Regions from separate parts of the Lysinibacillus sp. NPDC056185 genome, predicted to be linked through region 3. Evidence: riboswitches for the same ligand, from Rfam matches in the RefSeq annotation. Region 3 holds a riboswitch; each other region holds the start of a gene.
The links. Region 3 has a riboswitch for S-adenosylmethionine ahead of ACMZ42_RS13850 (methionine ABC transporter ATP-binding protein). Riboswitches for the same ligand answer to the same signal wherever they lie in the genome.
Positions count from the first base shown of each region.

Region 1: it holds a riboswitch for S-adenosylmethionine, as region 3 does, so the genes downstream of both, ACMZ42_RS19530 (Na+/H+ antiporter NhaC family protein) here and ACMZ42_RS13850 (methionine ABC transporter ATP-binding protein) in region 3, are expected to answer to the same signal.
Region 2: it holds a riboswitch for S-adenosylmethionine, as region 3 does, so the genes downstream of both, metA (homoserine O-acetyltransferase MetA) here and ACMZ42_RS13850 (methionine ABC transporter ATP-binding protein) in region 3, are expected to answer to the same signal.
Region 4: it holds a riboswitch for S-adenosylmethionine, as region 3 does, so the genes downstream of both, ACMZ42_RS07005 (MetQ/NlpA family ABC transporter substrate-binding protein) here and ACMZ42_RS13850 (methionine ABC transporter ATP-binding protein) in region 3, are expected to answer to the same signal.

Region 1 covers NZ_JBLLLQ010000023.1:57,983-62,874, reverse strand. Annotated here, with positions in the region: gene ACMZ42_RS19550 (VOC family protein) at 1-112, shown strand, start outside; gene crcB (fluoride efflux transporter CrcB) at 661-1,023, shown strand; gene crcB (fluoride efflux transporter CrcB) at 1,020-1,349, shown strand; gene ACMZ42_RS19535 (hypothetical protein) at 1,380-1,727, shown strand; SAM riboswitch class I at 1,967-2,074, shown strand; gene ACMZ42_RS19530 (Na+/H+ antiporter NhaC family protein) at 2,183-3,463, shown strand; gene ACMZ42_RS19525 (DUF3951 domain-containing protein) at 4,069-4,227, opposite strand; gene ACMZ42_RS19520 (DUF2812 domain-containing protein) at 4,583-4,892, opposite strand, start outside.
Region 2 covers NZ_JBLLLQ010000002.1:305,059-309,950, forward strand. Annotated here, with positions in the region: gene ACMZ42_RS03885 (endospore germination permease) at 1-1,518, shown strand, start outside; gene metA (homoserine O-acetyltransferase MetA) at 1,594-2,529, opposite strand; SAM riboswitch class I at 2,680-2,790, opposite strand; gene ACMZ42_RS03895 (YfzA family protein) at 2,947-3,246, opposite strand; gene ACMZ42_RS03900 (nucleotide excision repair endonuclease) at 3,803-4,174, shown strand; gene ACMZ42_RS03905 (TrmB family transcriptional regulator) at 4,248-4,892, opposite strand, start outside.
Region 3 covers NZ_JBLLLQ010000013.1:10,769-15,660, reverse strand. Annotated here, with positions in the region: gene ACMZ42_RS13860 (MetQ/NlpA family ABC transporter substrate-binding protein) at 1-529, opposite strand, end outside; gene ACMZ42_RS13855 (methionine ABC transporter permease) at 617-1,285, opposite strand; gene ACMZ42_RS13850 (methionine ABC transporter ATP-binding protein) at 1,275-2,303, opposite strand; SAM riboswitch class I at 2,624-2,728, opposite strand; gene ACMZ42_RS13845 (thioredoxin family protein) at 2,793-3,095, opposite strand; gene ACMZ42_RS13840 (toprim domain-containing protein) at 3,112-3,453, opposite strand; gene gcvH (glycine cleavage system protein GcvH) at 3,836-4,216, opposite strand; gene ACMZ42_RS13830 (arsenate reductase family protein) at 4,392-4,748, opposite strand; gene ACMZ42_RS13825 (hypothetical protein) at 4,892-4,892, opposite strand, start outside.
Region 4 covers NZ_JBLLLQ010000005.1:67,395-72,286, forward strand. Annotated here, with positions in the region: gene ACMZ42_RS06990 (alpha-hydroxy-acid oxidizing protein) at 1-391, opposite strand, end outside; gene ACMZ42_RS06995 (methionine ABC transporter permease) at 405-1,076, opposite strand; gene ACMZ42_RS07000 (methionine ABC transporter ATP-binding protein) at 1,069-2,094, opposite strand; gene ACMZ42_RS07005 (MetQ/NlpA family ABC transporter substrate-binding protein) at 2,200-3,033, opposite strand; SAM riboswitch class I at 3,124-3,228, opposite strand; gene ACMZ42_RS07010 (pyridoxal phosphate-dependent aminotransferase) at 3,416-4,585, opposite strand; gene ACMZ42_RS07015 (PhzF family phenazine biosynthesis protein) at 4,693-4,892, shown strand, end outside.

The sequences.
Region 1 (4,892 bases), on a different contig from region 3:
AAAAGAATTAACGATAGAAGATCCAGATGGTTATGTTTTTACAATAACTGAAAGTGTCGATTCCAATAAAGACTTCGATACTGTCATTGACAATGTTAATAATCAATCATAGTAATAAATTATGACATGATTGCAACAGCAGAAACAAGTTCATCTGTTACACTACTTGTGTGAAGCAGATGCTATATGTATACACGTGCGATGGCAGAGTGGCTAAAAGAATCAAGTTCCTTTTACGATGAAGGAAATAAAATCGGTAAGAAGTGTCCTTGATTCCTACAAATAGACAATACGATTGGCTGTGTTAACTAATTAACCTTTACTACTACTCCAACATTTACTATTATGGTTTGCCGCAGTTAAACGAAATAATAGAAACTGTCTTTATTTTCAAGAAGAGCGAAAGTCAACAATCTTCTATTTTTCAATTAAAACATGTTATTGAAACATCGCTGGAAGACCCTGTCGAACAAAGCTAGTTCGATAGGGTCCAAATCAATTTATCGGAACAATTTCAAGGTTTATCGCCCTAATTTTTAAATTTATCGCCTAACTTTTTTAATTTATCACCCAACTTTAATTTAACGCCTAACTATTATCTAAAATGGGTATCTCATGATACACTTTTTAATATAGACATTTTAATAAGGAGTCTTTACTTTGAAATCATTTTTAGCTGTTGGAATCGGCGGATTTTTGGGTGCCATCTGTCGATATAGCCTTGGTCTAGTACTTTCAAATAACGGTGGTTTTCCATTTGCGACACTTTGTATGAACTTAATTGGCTGCTTTTGTTTAGCATGGCTATTTACAACGTTTACAAAGCGAACACCTGTTATTATAGGAATTGGTACTGGCTTTTTTGGTGCTTTTACAACCTTTTCAACATTTTCTTTAGAAACGCTATTACTTTTGCAGGATAGTAAATGGCTACAAGCCGTTCTTTATATTTTTGTAAGTGTTTTTGGCGGTTTAGCTTGTGCATGGCTAGGATTTAAACTAGCAAAGGGGCGCTTCGTATGATAATGATTGGTATCGGTGGATTTTTGGGTGCACTAACAAGATTTTATCTAGGAAAATTGATTGTCCATACATACCCATGGGCAACATTTTTTATTAATATAACGGGTTCTTTTGCACTTGGCTTTCTATTTGCATTACATCCAAGTGATTGGATTTGGCAGTTTATAGGGCTTGGTTTTTTAGGAGCATATACGACCTTTTCAACATTTGGTTTTGAATGTTTGCAACTCTTAGAGCAGAAAAAATGGAGGCAAGCGATTATTTATATATGCACTACAGTTTTATTCGGTTTACTTTTCGCGGCACTTGGCTTTGTCCTTGTGTAGCAGCATTTTTGAAATACTAGAGGTGATTTTTTGACACAGCCGTCCATTGAACAATTACAAGCGCTCGAAGCTGAAATTGAACAAACATTATATACTTTAATCGACTTAGAACTAGAAGAAAACTTTCCAGAAATGAATACTCGCTTTGCACAATTACTTGCAAAGGTTCAGGCTGCTCAGTTAATTGATTATAAACTTGACGTCCTCGTAGATCCTCAAGGATTGGCAACAGAAACATGCACTCTACTACAAAGTTTAATAGAAGCAAAGGCTAGACCACAAAAAAGACAACGCCTCCTAACACATCGTATGATTTTAAAAATATGGCTACGTAAAAATCAACGCTTTATGACGGAATTTTTACCACAAATGTTTTAGGTGAGGCGCCCCTCCAATTCTAAGGGCGCCTCCTTTTTCCCCCTTTCAGTTGTTAAATCAAGTTGTGCTGCGTAAAAACAGCGACACCAAAAATTCACGCTTTCCTATCCTCTAAACCTCTTATTTGTTCAATTTCCTTAATTAATATAGCTTTTAAACCAAGCTTGATTAAAAATATGTTGCAAAAATCGACTTTTTATTATAATATTTATTATTGTGAAAAAAAATAATATATTTGCTTCTTATCAAGAGAGATGGAGGGACTGGCCCGATGAAATCTCGGCAGCGGAACTTATGATTTAAGTTACTGTGCCAAATCCAGCAGGCAAAGGCTTGATAGATAAGAGGAGTGTTTTATAGATATAAGGCCTCTTCTTGTTGTTACAAGAAGAGGCCTTTTTATCGTAAAAAGAATGGACAAAAGACGTGTCCAATTTTATTTTTTGGAGGTAGACATGAAGAAAGAGAATCCATGGGCGCTGATCCCATTTGTTGTTTTTTTAATTTTATTTATTGGTTCAGGGGTTATTACAGGTGATTTTTACGCCTTCCCTGTCATTGTAGCCATTTCTATTTCAGGCGCTGTGGCTTTGGCAATGAATCGAAAAGAATCGTTTGCGCAAAAGGTTGATATTTTTTGCAAAGGCGCAGGAAACTTAAATGTCATGCTGATGGTCATTATTTTTCTCTTGGCTGGTGCCTTTTCAGCGGTAGCAAAAGGCATGGGGGCAGTGGACTCCACTGTAAACTTTGCTTTATCGGTCGTTCCGCCAAACTTACTTGTCGTAGGCTTGTTCATCATCGCCTGCTTTATCTCCCTATCAATGGGTACATCGGTGGGAACGATTGTTGCACTGGCTCCAATTGGAGTTGGGATAAGCGAGCATATCGACCTTTCCATGGCTTTAGTAATGGCAGCGATTGTTGGCGGTTCGATGTTTGGCGATAATTTATCTTTTATTTCAGATACAACAATTACTGCCGTTCGTTCACAAGGTGCACAAATGAAGGATAAATTTAAGGTGAATTTTTGGATTGTGTTGCCGGCAGCTATTGTAACGAGCCTTATTTTAGGAGTTATCACAATGGGTGAAACTGCACAAGTGGAGCATTTAAGCTATAGTTGGGTAAAAATTGTTCCCTATGTTTTGGTTATTATTTTAGCGTTAGCTGGAATGAATGTTTTCCTTGTTCTGGCATCTGGGATTGTTCTTGCCGGGGCTGTTGGCTTAGCGGATGGCAGCTATCACTTAATGAGCCTTTTTCAAAAGATCGGCGAAGGAATGTCAGGCATGTATGAAATGGCATTCCTTGCGATATTAATAGCTGGAATGGTGGAGGTTATTAAGTTTAACGGAGGGATTGACTTTCTACTTCACCTTGCAACAAAAAGGATTAAATCGAAAAAAGGTGCTGAATTTGGCATTGCCGGCCTAGTGGGTTTAACAAATTTATCTACGGCCAATAATACGATTGCTATTTTAATTGCTGGTCCACTTGCAAAAAATATTGCTGAACAGTATGAGATTGAGCCGAGAAAATCCGCAAGTATATTAGATATTTTCTCCTGTACGATCCAAGGTCTACTGCCATATGGAGCCCAATTCCTAGCAGCCGCTAGTGTAGCCGGAATATCGCCAGTGAGCATGCTGCAATACTCTTTCTATCCAGTCCTTATAGGAATTTGTGGAACCATTGCTATCCTCATCGGATACCCGAAAGAAAAGAAAGCCTGAGCTACATCACTAAAAAAAATATTGATTTACCATTAAAATAATCCAATTGTTTTGAAAGAAATAATCAAAACGATTGGATTTTTCAATTTGAGGCTATTCATTTTTTGTGATAGAGATAATACTTAAAAGTTATAATTACACTTTCTCATTAGTTATTTCGTAGCGTCTATATTTGAACATAAATCCAATTCCAAGAATAGGTCCAATCGCTAATATTGTAAAGACCCACTCCCAACCAATGATCCTCTGTATAATAGGGATTAGATTTATTGAAAATATAGTAAGTAAGAAACCAATACACATTTGAAAAGTAAGGGCTGTACCTACATAATCAACCACGGCTATGTCTGAAACTAACCTTCCTAAAAACAAAATCATTCTTTGATCTATACGAAAAGGTTGGATTGTCATTTACACAAAATTATTGACTGTCCCTTGATTAAATAATACCCAATACAGGATAAAATCCCTTCGTAAATCTTATCATTGATAAAATAAAAATAATCTACTATTATTTCTTATTGAAATAATAGTAGATTCTCATATTTTATACTATTAGTTATATGAAGCCTGCAGCTTACTGTTTGATGTTTGTAACCACTCATTTAATTGTCATGTTTACCTCCACCATTCATGGCATCATCATATGGTGTATAGGTCATAGTAGGTACTTTCTTTTTCACAAAAACGCGATATATTGCCCGAACCAAAATGCTTGAAAAAATCAGACTTACAATAAGCGCAACGCTATTCCCAATATTCATTCCATCCTATCCTTTCTCACTGAGTAGTTAGTTATAGTTTTCCTACTTTGCAAGTGTACTACTAATTAATGTAGGCAACTGTACTATTATATTGTCATCAAACATTGGACATGCCTAGATTGTAATATAATGATCTAAAACACCCCAAATATTTTCAAAATAATTAGATATCTATATTCTACATACTAATACTTCGACATGAAGTCAGCTTTTCCTGTGGTTCAGTTTATCTTTTCTTCATAACACTACGCTTTGACCAAGCGGCTCATCGGAATCGCCTAGTTGAAACAGAAACCCACCCCCTCATTTTACCGAACATGAAAAAAACAGCTGATAAACTTCAGCTGTTCGTTCTTTATATATGCTTTGATTTTAATCGTAGGTTCTTCCACATATGATAGTATACTCCACCAGAAGTCATCACTGCTGGAACAGTAAAAATAAAGGAATATTCAAATCCTTGCTCTGCAACGTGTTGAATTGTCCCAGTGGTAAACATCATAAATATCCACAAAACCATCGTTATAGCAAGAGAAATAGATGCAGCTAGGTTTACAGGCTTTGCAAGACGCGCTAGTTTATCAATAGAAGACTCAGCATCACTATATATGGGTGTAGTTTCTGGTGCTGCCTTAAAAATATGCATATCTGCACTAGAACAAACA
Region 2 (4,892 bases), on a different contig from region 3:
TTTCTAGGAATTGAAGTTTTTGCCCGTTCTGCAGAAATACTATTCGCAATGTTTATTTTAATTTTTATTTTTTTTGTAGTTTGTATTTCACCATCCGTCCATATGGAAAATCTACAGCCAATAATGGAAGTACCAGCAAAATCATTATTCTTTAGTATTATTCGATTAATGAGTATTTTTTCATTGCCACTTGTCATATTGTTAATGATTTTTCCTTCTTCTGTTAACGTCCATGAATCAGCCCAAAAAGGTTTTTACATTGGCACAATTCTTGGAGGGATTGTCTTAATTGCTATCATCACACTGGCTATCCTTGTCCTAGGTCCAACAAATACTGCTTCTAGGACATTTCCTAGCTATTCATTAGCCCAAAGAATTTCAATCGGGAATTTTTTGCAGCGTATTGAAGTTATTATGGCAGCAATGTGGATAATATCAATTTATATTAAAACTTTTATGTTTTTTTACGCTGGGGTCATCGGCATCGCACAAATATGTAAAATTAACAATCATCGACCGCTCATTTTTCCATTCGGAATGATTATCCTTGGACTTTCACAAATTGTTCATCCTAGTATCATTCATTCAGAAATTTACAATAAAGAAACCTGGCCTATTTTTTCCTTTATTTTCGCTATCTTATTACCATTAGTTTTACTACTTGTCGCGAAGATTCGCAAAATCAACGGTAATAATACAAAAAGTAATTGTAGTACACAGAATGAAAATGGTAGTAATAACGGTAATGCTACTCAAGGTGCAGGTAATACTAATAACGATAATTCTTCACAGAGTGATAGCAGTAGCAATGCTGGAAATGCTACTCAAGGTGAAAGTAGTAGTAATAACGGTAATTCTACTCAAGGTGATAGTAGTAGTAATAACGGTAATTCTACTCAAAATGATAGTAGCAACAATGGCGGAAACTCTTTACAGAGTGAAAGTAATAGTAATGACGAAAACTCTACTCAGGGTAATAGTAGCAACAATGGCGGGAATTCTTCTCAAAGTGGAAGTAGCAGTAATGGTGGAAATGCTACACAAAGTGAAAGTAGCAATAATGCCGGAAATACTACTCAAAATGAAAGTAGTAGTAATAACGATAATTCTACTCAAAACGAAAGTAGCAACAATGACGGAAATGCTACTCAAAGTACAAGTATTAGTAATAACGATAATTCTACTCAAAGTGATAGTAGTAGCAATGCCGGTAATACTACTCAAAATGAATGTAGTAATAATAACGATAATTCTACTCAAAGTGCAAGTAACAATGGCGGAAATGCTACACAAAAAAGTAATAGTAATACTGATAATTGTGCTCAAAATGAAAGTAGTAGCAATGCCGGTAATACTACTCAAAATGAAAGTAGTAGTAATAACGATAATTCTACTCAAAGTGCAAGTAACAGCGAAAATCCTTCGCAGAGTGATAGTAGCAACAATACTACACAGAATGATAGCGATACCGGCAATACTCCAAGCAGTGATAGAAATAAAAATTCATCAGAAAATTAACAGCATAATGGCGTGAAAAAATGATGACCCTGAAATATCAAAGTCATCATTTTTCTTTATTGTAATTGAGCGGTTTTAAATATGATATTCAATCTGATCGACAAAATCCCATTCGTATGGTGTTTCTTGGTAAACATAGTAGTTCAACCAATTCGAGAATAATAAATGTGTATGGGCGCGCCAAGTATTAATCGGTTCATTTGCAGGATTATCATGTGGGAAATAATTTACTGGTACATCAATATCTAATCCTTTCGCAACATCACGACTATACTCATCAGCTAAAGTTGTTGCATCATATTCAAGATGACCAGTAATCATAATGTTTTTATTATCCTTAGATTGCACAATGAAAACACCAGCATCTTCAGAATAAGATAGTAATCGTAAATCGGGATGGCTAAGTACTTCATCAATTGATACGGATGTATAACGTGAATGTGGTGCAGTAAATGAATCACTAAAGCCACGTACTAAGTCCACTGTTAAATCCGTAATAACATGCGAATATACACCTGAGCATTTAGCAGGCAGCCCAATTTTACCAATACCGTAATGATGGTATAACGCTGCCTGTGCACCCCAACATATATGTAAAACCGATGTTACGTTTGTCTTGGACCAATCCATAATTTCAGAAATTTCCTGCCAGTAGTTCACTTCTTCAAATTCCATTTTCTCTACTGGTGCACCCGTAATAATCATGCCATCATAGCGGCGATGACGAATTTGATTGAAAGTCGTGTAAAATAACTGTAAATGTGATTTACTAACATTTTTTGATTCATGCGTAGCTGTATTTAAAAATGTAATATTCACTTGTAATGGTGTATTCCCCAATAAACGAAGTAATTGCAGTTCTGTTTTTTCTTTTTCCGGCATTAAATTAAAAATTAAGATATTTAATGGACGAATTTGTTGAGTTTTCGCTCTGTCCTCTTCCATAACGAATATTTTTTCCTCACGTAAATGTTCTCCAGCTGGTAAGTTTTTTGGAATATTAATTGGCATCTTGCATTCCCCTCTCTAGTTAAGATCAATTGGGCCTTAGTCTCCATGCACAGGCCCTGTTCAAAGCTCATTAAGTCTTCTTTTTCGATGAAATTAAAAAATCCCCCTCATTCCAGTTGAGATAGAATGAGAAGGATTTTTCCACGTTCACTCTTATCTCTCAAAGGACAAATCCTTTGCTGGAATTAGCACCTTTCTAACTTTCGTTAGAGGTTGCTGAAGCGTCATCGGGCCAAATCCCTCAACTTCTCATGATAAGATTATTTAATTAAAAAGAATTGTAACATGAACAATTAAGAATATCAATAATACATAGAATATTTTGTTATTAATCATGCATGTCATTATGTTTTTAGGGAAATTATAGTTTAGTTATTTATCTTTACACCCTAGTGATACTTTTGCTATAGTCTTTACTTATGTAGACCTTGGTGAAAAAACACTTTTTATCGCCTCTATTATTCCAAACACAAGAAAGATGCCAAAAAAGATAGTAAGTAAATTGAAATTTGGTGTTTCATAAAAAGTAAACCACTCTTTGAAAATTGAAGATTCCGTAATTCTTCCAATAAACGTTCCGCCAATATCTCTATAATTAGGTATCCATCCTGTTGCTTCACACGTAATAAAGATTATCTGTGACAATAAAAATACACCAATAGAAGACACCCAAGTCTTTTTCAAAAATGGAATTGGATTTTTTTGTTTATTAGCCAAGTTATATCCCCCCTCTAATTGTTATACGTAAAATTCAGGAATAAGTTTCAAAATTAAACATATATTCCTTTTTTAGATAATCCTATCAATTATATTTGTCGATGAACGGCTTAATCATGTATTTGTAACTATTGATATTTGCTTGAGTCGTATTGTTGAATTTTCTGTCTGCAATAAAATCATCATAAGCAAACTTTAACAGCATAAAAAAATACACCTCTCCTCATCTAAATTAATAGACAATAAGAAGTGTATTATTAATAACAAATAAACTTTAATCTACTCAACATCTTATCATGTACTTCAAACCCTTGGTACGACTGGGTTTCTAAAACAATCCCTCAATTTCTCATGATGAGATTATTTAATTAAAAAGAATTGTAACATGAACAATTAAGAATATCAATAATACATAGAATATTTTGTTATTAACTATGCATGTCATTATGTAATTTGTTTAACACTAATCTTGAATGTTTACATTCATTATTTGATGGTAAACATGCTGTACTTATGTTAACATATACCTTTAGTAACAGAGAGGAACGTGAATACTTTGATTAAAATTGAATTTCCAAAACCAGATTTAGTAATTCGCCAACGCGAACAAGATTTAAAGCCAGGTGATGTACCAATCACACCGTACCATGGTTTTATTGATTTCCATAAAATCACACGTGAAAACGGTGGTATTTTCTTATTCTACAATGAAGAGAACGAACTATTATTTGTCGGTAAAGCACGTAAAATTCGTCAACGTATTAAAAAGCATTTCGAGGACAATGTGTCACCGATGAAAAATCACCGTAATGAAATTTTCAAAATTGAAGTGTATGAAGTGGAAGATCCAATGGAACGTGAAATTTACGAAACATACGCGATCAATTCATTCCGCTCTAAATACAATGTTGATAAAGTATTTTATTAATATTTAACGAAAAAAAGAATCTGCTCGCCTTCTGTAATGTACATGACGGCTTGCAGATTCTTTTTCAATACTTTCATTCTAAGAAAAATGCTTTACGTTCTTTAGTAATCCATTCCTCAAGCTCCGTATCATCACGCTTTAAAAGGCGATTAATAAGCACGTCATGCCATATATAATCCTCTAATAAATAGATATGAACAGGATCATTGGTAATAAAAGCCGTTTCCTGATTTGACGGAGAGTGACCATAAATCATTTGCTTGCCATCTACCGATAAAATAAACCAATGAGGTGTAGACGCATTCCTCGTATAGCGAGTGATACGGTGTTGGTCAACGGAAGCTAAATGGTCCTCCACATACAAGGTAATTCCATGAACAGGGATATGCTTCGCTACCTCATGTATATCTTCCCGCAATTCTTCATACATATCTTCCCACATTGATAATATGACTTTTTTCTCCGCCTTTTTTAATAAAGACTGACAATAATTAACGATTGCCTCTTTGCCTTTTAACGTGACAACCTTATGCTCCGCTTCCTGCTCTTTTACCTCTAATTTTTCTAATTGATCACTAATCGATGTAAAATTCGACTGCCAACGTTGCTGAATTTGTTGTAAAAACACAGCGACTGGAATGGAAGAGTATGTCATTTGACCTGCCGTTTCTTCTTTCAGTACTAACCCTTTTTCAACAAGTACATCAAGTATGTCGTA
Region 3 (4,892 bases):
GTTCAGCAGATGTTTTATTTACTCCATCCTTAAGTTTAATTAAGCCCTTAGCTTCTAATAATGAAAGCATACGTCCATGATCTGCAACTGAGCTAGAAAGTAAAATTGTTGCACCTTCTGGAAGATCCTCAAGAGATTTATATTTTTTAGAGTAAATACCGATTGGTTCAATATGAATACCACCAGCGTTTACAAAATCATAACCCTTTTCTTTAATTTCCTTCTCTAAATAAGGGATGTGTTGGAAATAGTTTGCATCAATTTCGCCAGATTCTAAATCTTGGTTTGGTAATACATAATCTTGATATGTTTCAATTTTAAGATTGATACCTTCTTTAGCTAAAATCGGTTTTGCTTTTTCCAAAATAACAGCATGTGGTGTATTAGAAGCACCTACTGTTAATGTTACATTCTCTTTACTATCACCAGCATCAGATGATGAGCTTTTTTCTTCTTTTTTACCAGCACCACAAGCGGCTAGAGCTAGTACTAATACAGATAAAAATAATCCTGTTAATAACTTCTTCATTTTATTACTCTCCCTTTTCCTATATAAAATATGTTAGCGGTATGAAACCGAGATAACCTTTTAGATGTTCATAGTATGATGCTCTTTTTAGCGTTTATCTGTTTTGGTTGTAATTAAGTCGCCAATCCATTGAATAATAAATACTACTATTAAGATTAAAATAGTTGCCATTAAAGTTACATCTGTGCGATTACGTTGGAAACCATCTAAGAATGCTAAGTTTCCTAGACCACCTGCGCCGATAATACCTGCCATCGCAGTATAACCAACAAGTGCTACAGCAGTTACAGTAAGACCAGAAATAAGCGCTGGTAACGATTCGGGAATTAATACTTTCCAAATAATCGTTGACGTTTTGGCACCCATTGAACGAGCCGCTTCAATAACACCTTTATCAATTTCGCGTAAGGCGATTAATACCATTCGCGCATAGAATGGTGCAGCTCCAATAATTAATGCTGGTAAAGCCGCGTCTGCGCCACGAATTGTGCCGAGTAAAAATTTCGTGAATGGAATTAATAAGATAATCAATACGATAAATGGAATCGAGCGGAAAATGTTAACGATTGATCCTGTTAAAAAGTTTACAATTTTGTTGGCCCATAGTTGGTTGGGACTTGATAAAAATAATAAGATTCCAATTACTAATCCAAGTATAAATGTGATGACCGTAGAAATTGTTGTCATATACAATGTTTCATACGTAGCGTCCCACATTTTTTCCCAGTCGACATTCGGAAAAAGACTAGTTAGCATTTGTAATCACCTCCGTTTGTACTTCGACTGTATTTAAGTAACTCAGTGAAGCAGCAACGTTCGCCTCTGAGCCATCAATTTGCACAATAAGTGTACCGTACGCTCCATTTTTCGTTTGCGAAATATTACCATGTACAATACTTACTTCTACATCAAACTGTTTCACAAGATGTGAAATGACAGGCTGCTCTGTTTTTTCTCCTACAAAGATTAGCTTAACAAGTTGTCCATTAGGGTAATTTTCTTTAATTTGTGCCACAGTTTCCTGTGTTTCCTTCGTATCTGTAATTTGAGAAACGAATTTTTTCGTAATGGCTGCTTGTGGAGCTTGGAATACTTGTAATACTTCACCACGTTCTACAATTTCACCAGCTTCCATAACCGCTACACGATGACAAATCTTACGGATAACGTGCATTTCATGTGTGATTAACACAATCGTTAGACCTAATCGTTCGTTAATATCGACAAGTAGATCAAGAATAGCATCTGTTGTCTCCGGATCGAGTGCAGATGTTGCCTCATCACATAACAATACCTCTGGATTATTAGCAAGTGCACGAGCGATACCTACCCGTTGTTTTTGTCCCCCCGATAGTTGTGATGGATATGCTTTTTCGCGCCCTTCCAAGCCAACTAGTGTAATCAATTCATTCACACGTGCTTCCCGTTTGGCCTTTGGCACACCTGCGATTTCTAGTGGGAAAGCGATGTTTTCTGCAACAGTTCTAGACCAAAGTAAATTGAAATGTTGGAAAATCATACTAACCTTTTGTCTAGCATCCCTAAGCTTTTGCCCCTTTATGGACGAAAACTCTTGATTATTAACCGTCACCGTACCAGATGTAGGCTTTTCTAAACCATTTAACAAACGAATCATTGTACTTTTACCAGCGCCACTATAGCCGATAATGCCGAAAATTTCACCTTTATTAATAGAAAGGTTGACGTCTTTAACTGCTGTTAATTCGCCATTCGTAGTTTTGTATTTCTTCGTAATATTTTGAAGATTGATCATAGCGAATTCTCCTTTTCTTATATCAATTATGCCTCGGCATAATTGTTGCTGTCACTTCGCTTTTGCACAGATAAAAATTACGTCCGGAATCGGCTTTGTGCTTAGGCCTGCAGATATTTTTTGCGCGAAAGCGTAGTGCTAACGCAGCGACAGCAGCACCGATGCAGGTCAGTTAGCCATTATCGCATGGATGCGATGGTTTTAGGCTAACATCCTCTAAGCACTCCTTTTCGATTCCAGGACACCCGCTGAAAGAAATTAAAAAACCCCTTCACTTAAAGACAAGTAGAAGGGGTCACGTACATATACGCTAAACCGTTCTCTCATCTGTCAAAGATAAATCTTTGGGTGATTTGGCACCTTTTCACGTTTGTGATGGTTGCCGGGCTTCATAGGGCACTTCCCTCCGCCGCTCTTTATAAGAGTTCGATATATTTATTGTTTTTTTAATATATTTGTTACTTTACCATGTGATTAATATTCAGTCAATTAGTTTTTTAACAATTCGTATAAATATGGTACGGATTGGAAGGCATAAACCTTTTCTATCACTTCTCCGCCTTCACATACGAGTAAACATGGTACACTTTCGATTTTATTATCATAAGCTATTTGCTCTATAAAATTAATATTCGCCTTACCAATCTGTAGCTGTGGCAGCAATTGCTCAATAACCGCCATCATTTTCGATGCAACTGCGCACGTTCCACACATTGGCGTATATAAATAAAAGGCAGCCTTTTCACCGGACTGGATAGCCGTGTTCCACTGCTCTTTTGACCATTCTTCCATTTTTTTTCACGCAACCTTACAAAATATATTCATTATGGATTGAGAAATGTGCACGAAGCAATATCGCCGCTAACACTTTCCTCGGAGTTGTCTCAACTTCCTTATATGTTGGCATCGTACGTAAATGCTCAGCCTCTGGATAATGTCTGTCCATTAATGCCCGTAGCTTATTACCTGATGTATCTGCATCAAAAAATGTATAAAGCTCACAACCCTCATATGGGTCGAGTAGCTCTTCTAATTGATGCACACCAATTGTACCATTTGTACAAAGTATTTTTACGTCTTCATTTAAAATAGGTTCGATTTGAAGTTTATCCGATCGGCCTTCGACAATTAAGCATTTTCCCTCGAACATCACGCCACCCCCATTTAGACATATCCCTTATAATTCATTATATCAACAAACCTTGTCGTTGATACAGTTAGATACCTATTAATAAGGGAATATACTTGCATTTACCTTACCAACTATAGTGGCAGGATGGTTAAGATAAAAAAAAAACGTCGGTAGTTTCCGACGTTTTTCTGATCAATTATGCCTCGACATAATCGCGTCAGGAATCGGCTTTGTGCTTAGGCCTGCACGACGCAGGTTAGTTAGCCGTTATCGCATGGATGCGATGATCTTAGGCTAACATCATCTAAACACTCCTTTCCGATTCCATGACATCCGCCGGAGGCTTTAACTTCTTTTAGCTGATGTTTGAACACTCGCTGAAAGAAGTTAAAGGCTTGTCTTATTCTGCAATCATTTCTTCGTATTGCTCAGCTGTCATAAGCTTGTCAATTTCTGAAGCATCAGCAGGCTCTACAACGATCATCCATGCTTTTTCATATGGTGATTCATTAACGAATTCTGGGCTATCTTCTAAATCTGCATTTACTTCAACTACTGTACCTGAGATTGGTGCGTATAATTCAGAAACTGTTTTAACAGATTCTACGCTACCGAATGGATCATCAGTTTTGATTTCGTCGCCAACTTGTGGAAGTTCAACGAAAACGATATCTCCAAGTTCAGCTTGTGCGAAATGAGAAATACCGATACGTACTTTACCATCTTCTACTTTTACCCATTCGTGCTCTTCAGAGTAACGTAAGTCTTTAGGTGTGCTCATGAAAAAAACCCCTCCATAAATATGTAATATATTCATTTTCAGTGTGCCATACTTCTACCATAAAAACAAGAATCAATTATGCCTCATTCAGCTCAATACCTATAGAGGTGAAGAGTTCTGACCTGACGCTTCGCTTTCGCTACATACAACATTTACTGAAACAAGTGAAAAGCGGTTATTTCCAAGCTTGCTCAAAATCTGATTCTTTAAACCCTAAAGTAACTTTTTTTCCATCGGTTACAATCGGACGCTTAATCAACATACCATCTGATGCAAGCAGTTCAAGCTGCTCCTCTTCAGTCATTTCAGCAAGTTTATCCTTCAAGCCAAGCTCTCGATATTTCATACCAGAAGTATTAAAAAATTTCTTTAAAGGTTGTCCACTAGCTTGCCATAAGTTTGATAATTCATCCTTTGTAGGTGGTTGTTCGACAATGTGTACCTCTTCGTATGAAACCCCATTGTCATTTAGCCATTTTTGAGCTTTTTTGCAAGTAGTGCATTTCGGATATTGAATAAATTGAATCGTCATTTATAGGCTCCTCTACTTTCATCTTTAGGAACTACATTTTCAGTGTATCCCCCATTTTCTGTAGTATACCATCATAACCGTTACGAGCCAAAATGAAACTCTTCAAGCCAAAGCGTGGGGTTGATTTCCGTTCCGGCTGGAAGC
Region 4 (4,892 bases), on a different contig from region 3:
GTGCATAGCTTGAAACTGTGCTTTGAATATAAGGGATTTTTAATTGATCAGCTGCACGTGCTACGGCTAGCTCTCCTTCGTCATGCGCCATTCTGTTCATGCCAACAGGAGCAAATAAGAACGGAGTTGGGTGAGCTTTTCCGAACAGTTCAATTGATGTATCAATACTTGAAACATCCTGTAAAAAGCGTGGAATAATAGAGTATTTTTCAAAGGCTGTACGGTTATTCCTTAATGTTTGCTCACCGCCAGCGCCTGAACGGATGTAACCAAACGGACCAGCTTCCATTTTTTCTGCAACTGCCTTTTCTAAATCTGCAAAGCAAATAGGAAAGGGGGCTTGTGCATTAATATTTTTTAATAGTAGATCGCTATGTGTTGTCTTTGTCATCATAATCCTCCTACTAATCTTTTTTTAACTTCGCGGCAAAGCGGTTACCTATTGATTGAATAATCTGAACAAGAATGATTAAGATAAACACTGTCGCATACATTACATCGACCTCATAGCGTAAATGACCGTAACGGTATGCGAGATCACCTAGACCACCAGCACCAACCATTCCTGCCATTGCTGTTGCTCCTATAAGACCGATTGTGGCAATCGTTAAACCTAATATAATGGATGGGCGAGCCTCACGTAATAAGACATTCCAAATAATATGACGACGTTTAATACCCATTGCTGTATAAGCTTCCACCACACCTGGATCAACTTCTAAAAGTGCCGTTTCCATAAGTCGCGCAATATAAGGCGCTGTATAAACAACAAGCGGTACAATAACACCTTTTACACCAATAGTTGTGCCGACGATTAGCTTCGTGAACGGTAAAATGAAAAATAGTAAAATAATGAACGGTACAGAGCGAATAATATTAATAAATAAATTGAAAAATTGGTAGAGAAATTTATTTTCAAACGATTGCCCCGGGCGAGTTAAAACGATTAAAAGCCCCAAAGGGATCCCAATTAAAATAGAAAAGAACAATGAAATCCCGACCATCTGAAAGGTTTCGATAATGGATTTCCCAATAACATCTGACCAATCTGCAAAGAAGCTTTGAATGCTATTCATTTAATTCGCCTCCTAATTCCTCAACGCTTACTCCGTTTTCTGTAAAATACTTAAGTGCTTTTTCTACGATATGTGCTTCACCGTGTAGATGCACGACAATATTACCGACAATGCCGTTTTTTAATTCAATGATATTGGCGGTTAAAATATTCGGTTGAACATCATAAACTTTACTCACTTCTGCTAGTAATGGTTTCCCTGTACTTTCACCAAGGAATGTTAAACGAATAACGCTTCCTGAAACATTTAATTGCTCGATAAGGGAAGGGGATAAATTACGTTGAGAAATGGTATTTAAAAACTTTCGTGTCGTTGGATGCTGAGGCTTTGAAAATAGGTCTATAGCAGAGCCGTATTCCACAACCGCCCCTGATTCAAGAACAGATACATCGTCGCAAATTTTTTGAATAACATTCATTTCATGTGTAATGAGTAAAATAGTGATGCCTAGCTCGCGATTAATTTTCAAGAGAAGCTCAAGAATGGCGTCAGTTGTTTCGGGGTCGAGTGCACTTGTCGCTTCATCACTGAGCAAAATCTCAGGCTCTTGGGCAAGGGCACGTGCAATAGCGACACGTTGCTTTTGACCACCTGAAAGCTGGCTAGGATAGCTATCTAATTTCTCTGTTAGGCCAACAATTTCTGCATATTTTGCAACGCGTTTTTTCACTTCGGAGTCGTTATAGCCTAGAAGCTTTAATGGTACCGAGATATTGTTGTAAACAGTCGCTGTTTTTAAAAGGTTAAAATGCTGGAATATCATCCCGATTTTTTGACGAGTTTTGCGAAGGTCGTTTAGAGAAAGGGAAGTAATATCTACATGATCGATTAATACCTTTCCTGTTGTTGGACGTTCTAATAAATTGACACAGCGAATAAGGGTACTTTTTCCTGCACCACTGTAGCCAATAACCCCATGAATTTCACCTTTTTTGACATGCAAGTTAATACCATCTACTGCTTTGACGATACCATTTTTAGTTTTAAATTCTTTTGTTATATTTTCTAGTTGAATCATACGGTGATATCTCCTTTCTTAGTCCTTCTATAAATCAAGAATCTGCTAGCTTTCCTGTAGGAGTCCCGCAGATTCTTGATTTTATGAATGGTCCTTAATCGTCACTTACCAGCTTGGAATTACAGAGCCTTGGAATTCTTCTTCAATAAAATTGCGTACCTCATCAGATTGATAAGCTTCAACAAATTTTTTGATCGTTGGGTCATCTTTGTTTTCGGCACGTACTACAATGTAATTCACATATGGAGAGTCCGTAGATTCTAAAAGAATGGAGTCTTTTTTAGGATTAATGCCAGCATCAAGAGCGAAGTTTGTATTAATAGCTGCTACATCTACTTCACTAAGCTGTTTTGGAATTTGTGCAGCCTCTAATTCAATGAATTTCAAATTCTTTTTGTTTTCTTCCACATCGCGAATAGATGCTGTTAAGTCTGCACCGTCTTTTAATTTAATATAGCCTGCCTCTTGAAGGACAAATAGAGCACGAGCCCCGTTTGTTGGATCATTTGGCAATCCGAACGTTGCACCATCAGGAACGTCATCAAATGATTTATATTTCTCAGAGTATATGCCTAGAGGATTTAAAATTGTTTTTCCAACTGGCACTAAATCTGTATTGTGATCTTTGTTAAATGTCTCGAGGAATGGCTTGTGTTGATAACTGTTTACATCAAGATCGCCCTCTGCTAACGATGTATTTGGTAAAACATAATCAGAGAAAGATTTTACTTCTACCTCTAAGCCATTTTCTTTGGCAACTTTTGCTACAACCTCAGCAATTTGTTCGTGTGGACCAGAAGTTACACCTACTACAATTTTATTTTCATTAATAGCCTTATTTTGACTATCCTTACTATTTTCTTTAGTACCACAGCCTACTAATGCTGCTACTAATGTGAGACTTGCTAAACCTAATAAAATTTTATTTTTCTTTTTCATGAAACATACCTCCAAAGTTTTTTTATCGGTTTTTGAAAATAAAAAAAACTCTCTTAAAAAAATTAAGAGAGGCTCATAAAAAAGTGTCCTCTCTTATCTTTCAAACGATGATCGTTTGCAGGATTTAGCACCTTCCTTAAAAAAGGAGGTTGCCGAGCTTCATAGGGCCAGTCCCTCAGCTACTCTTGATAAGAGATTTATAATATTTTTTTGTAAATCCGATAGAACTAATATAAATTATAGGATATAGTAAGTCAATTGAATTTTTAAAATTTTTTATTTTGTTATAATATTTAGTTGCGAAAGAATCCGCAAGAAAGAGACAAAACTGTTCCCATAGCAAGTTTGAGCTAATGGAACAGTTTTTCGGGTAGAGTCTACTTCATGAGTTAAATAAGTTTAATTTTTCAATTCTACTGATCGCTTCACGTAAGCGGTCTTCGCTAACAAGTAAGCCAACCCGGACATAGCCTTCACCATATTGACCGAAGCCATTGCCTGCAGCTACTGCGATATCAGCTTTGTCGAGCAATAAATCGGCAAATTGTTCACTCGTAAAACCTAATGGAACAGGGAGCCATGCAAAGAAAGAGCCTCTCGGTGCTGTTACTTGCCAACCAATTCGCTGAGCTTCTTCGATCAGTACGTTTCGTCGACGCTCATAAGTCGCACTTAGCTTATCCGCGCAACTCTGGGAAGCAGTAAGTGCAACTGCCGCGGCTTGTTGCACGGCAGGGAATTGACTACAAAATAGATGATCTTGAATAAGGTTAATGGCTGCAACAATATCAGGGTTACCAACTGCAAAACCAATGCGCCAGCCTGCCATATTATACGTTTTGGATAATGTATACATTTCGATACCGACATCTTTTGCACCGTCAGCTTGCAGGAAGCTGATAGGTTTATTGCCGTCAAATCCAATCGCCCCGTAGGCAAAATCATGTGCTACGATAATATTGTGCTCTTTTGCAAAGCGTACTGTTTCCTCGAAAAATTCAAGTGTTGCAGTACCGCCAGTTGGGTTATTCGGGTAATTCAAGTAAAGCATCTTCGCCTTTTCTTTTACTGCATCGGATAAAGCATTATAATCAGGCAGAAAATGATTTTCTGCAAAAAGAGGCATAACTTCAAAATTAACATCACCTAATACGACACCTGATAAGTAATCTGGATATCCAGGATCGGGTAATAGCATAGTATCACCGGGGTTTAAAACGGCTAACGGTAACTCAACAAGACCAATTTTCGTACCACCGAGAATAGCTACTTCTGTGTCAGGATCAATGTCAACATTGTATTCGCGTTTGTAGAAACTTGCAGCTGCTTGGCGTAATTCTGCTATGCCACGAAATGGAGAGTATTTATGATTTTGAGGATTTTCTGCCGCCTCCTGCAATGCTTTAATAATATGTGGAGGAGTGGGTTGATCTGGATTACCTTGACCAAGATTAATAACATCACGCCCTTCAGCAAGAGCAGCGTTTACTTTTTGCACAAGTGCTGCAAAAAATTGAGTTGGGAGTTGCTGTAGTTTTTTTGAGAATTCCATGCACGTCCACCTTTTTCAGAATATAATAATTATTAAAGATATGATGCACATAATATTACTTTTTTTAGTAATTGTCTAGAGCCCAATAGTATATGAGGTGAGGAAAATTGAATAAAGTCTCGTATTTTATCGTCAATGCTTTTACTACAGAACTTTATAAGGGAAATCCCGCAGCAGTCTGTTTACTTGATTCACCAATACCTGAGTCGACCATGCAGAAAATTGCTCAGGAGATTCCCGTACCAACAACAGCTTTTGTCCAAAAGAAGGATCATGATTTTTTTCTTAGATGGTTTACGCCAGCAAA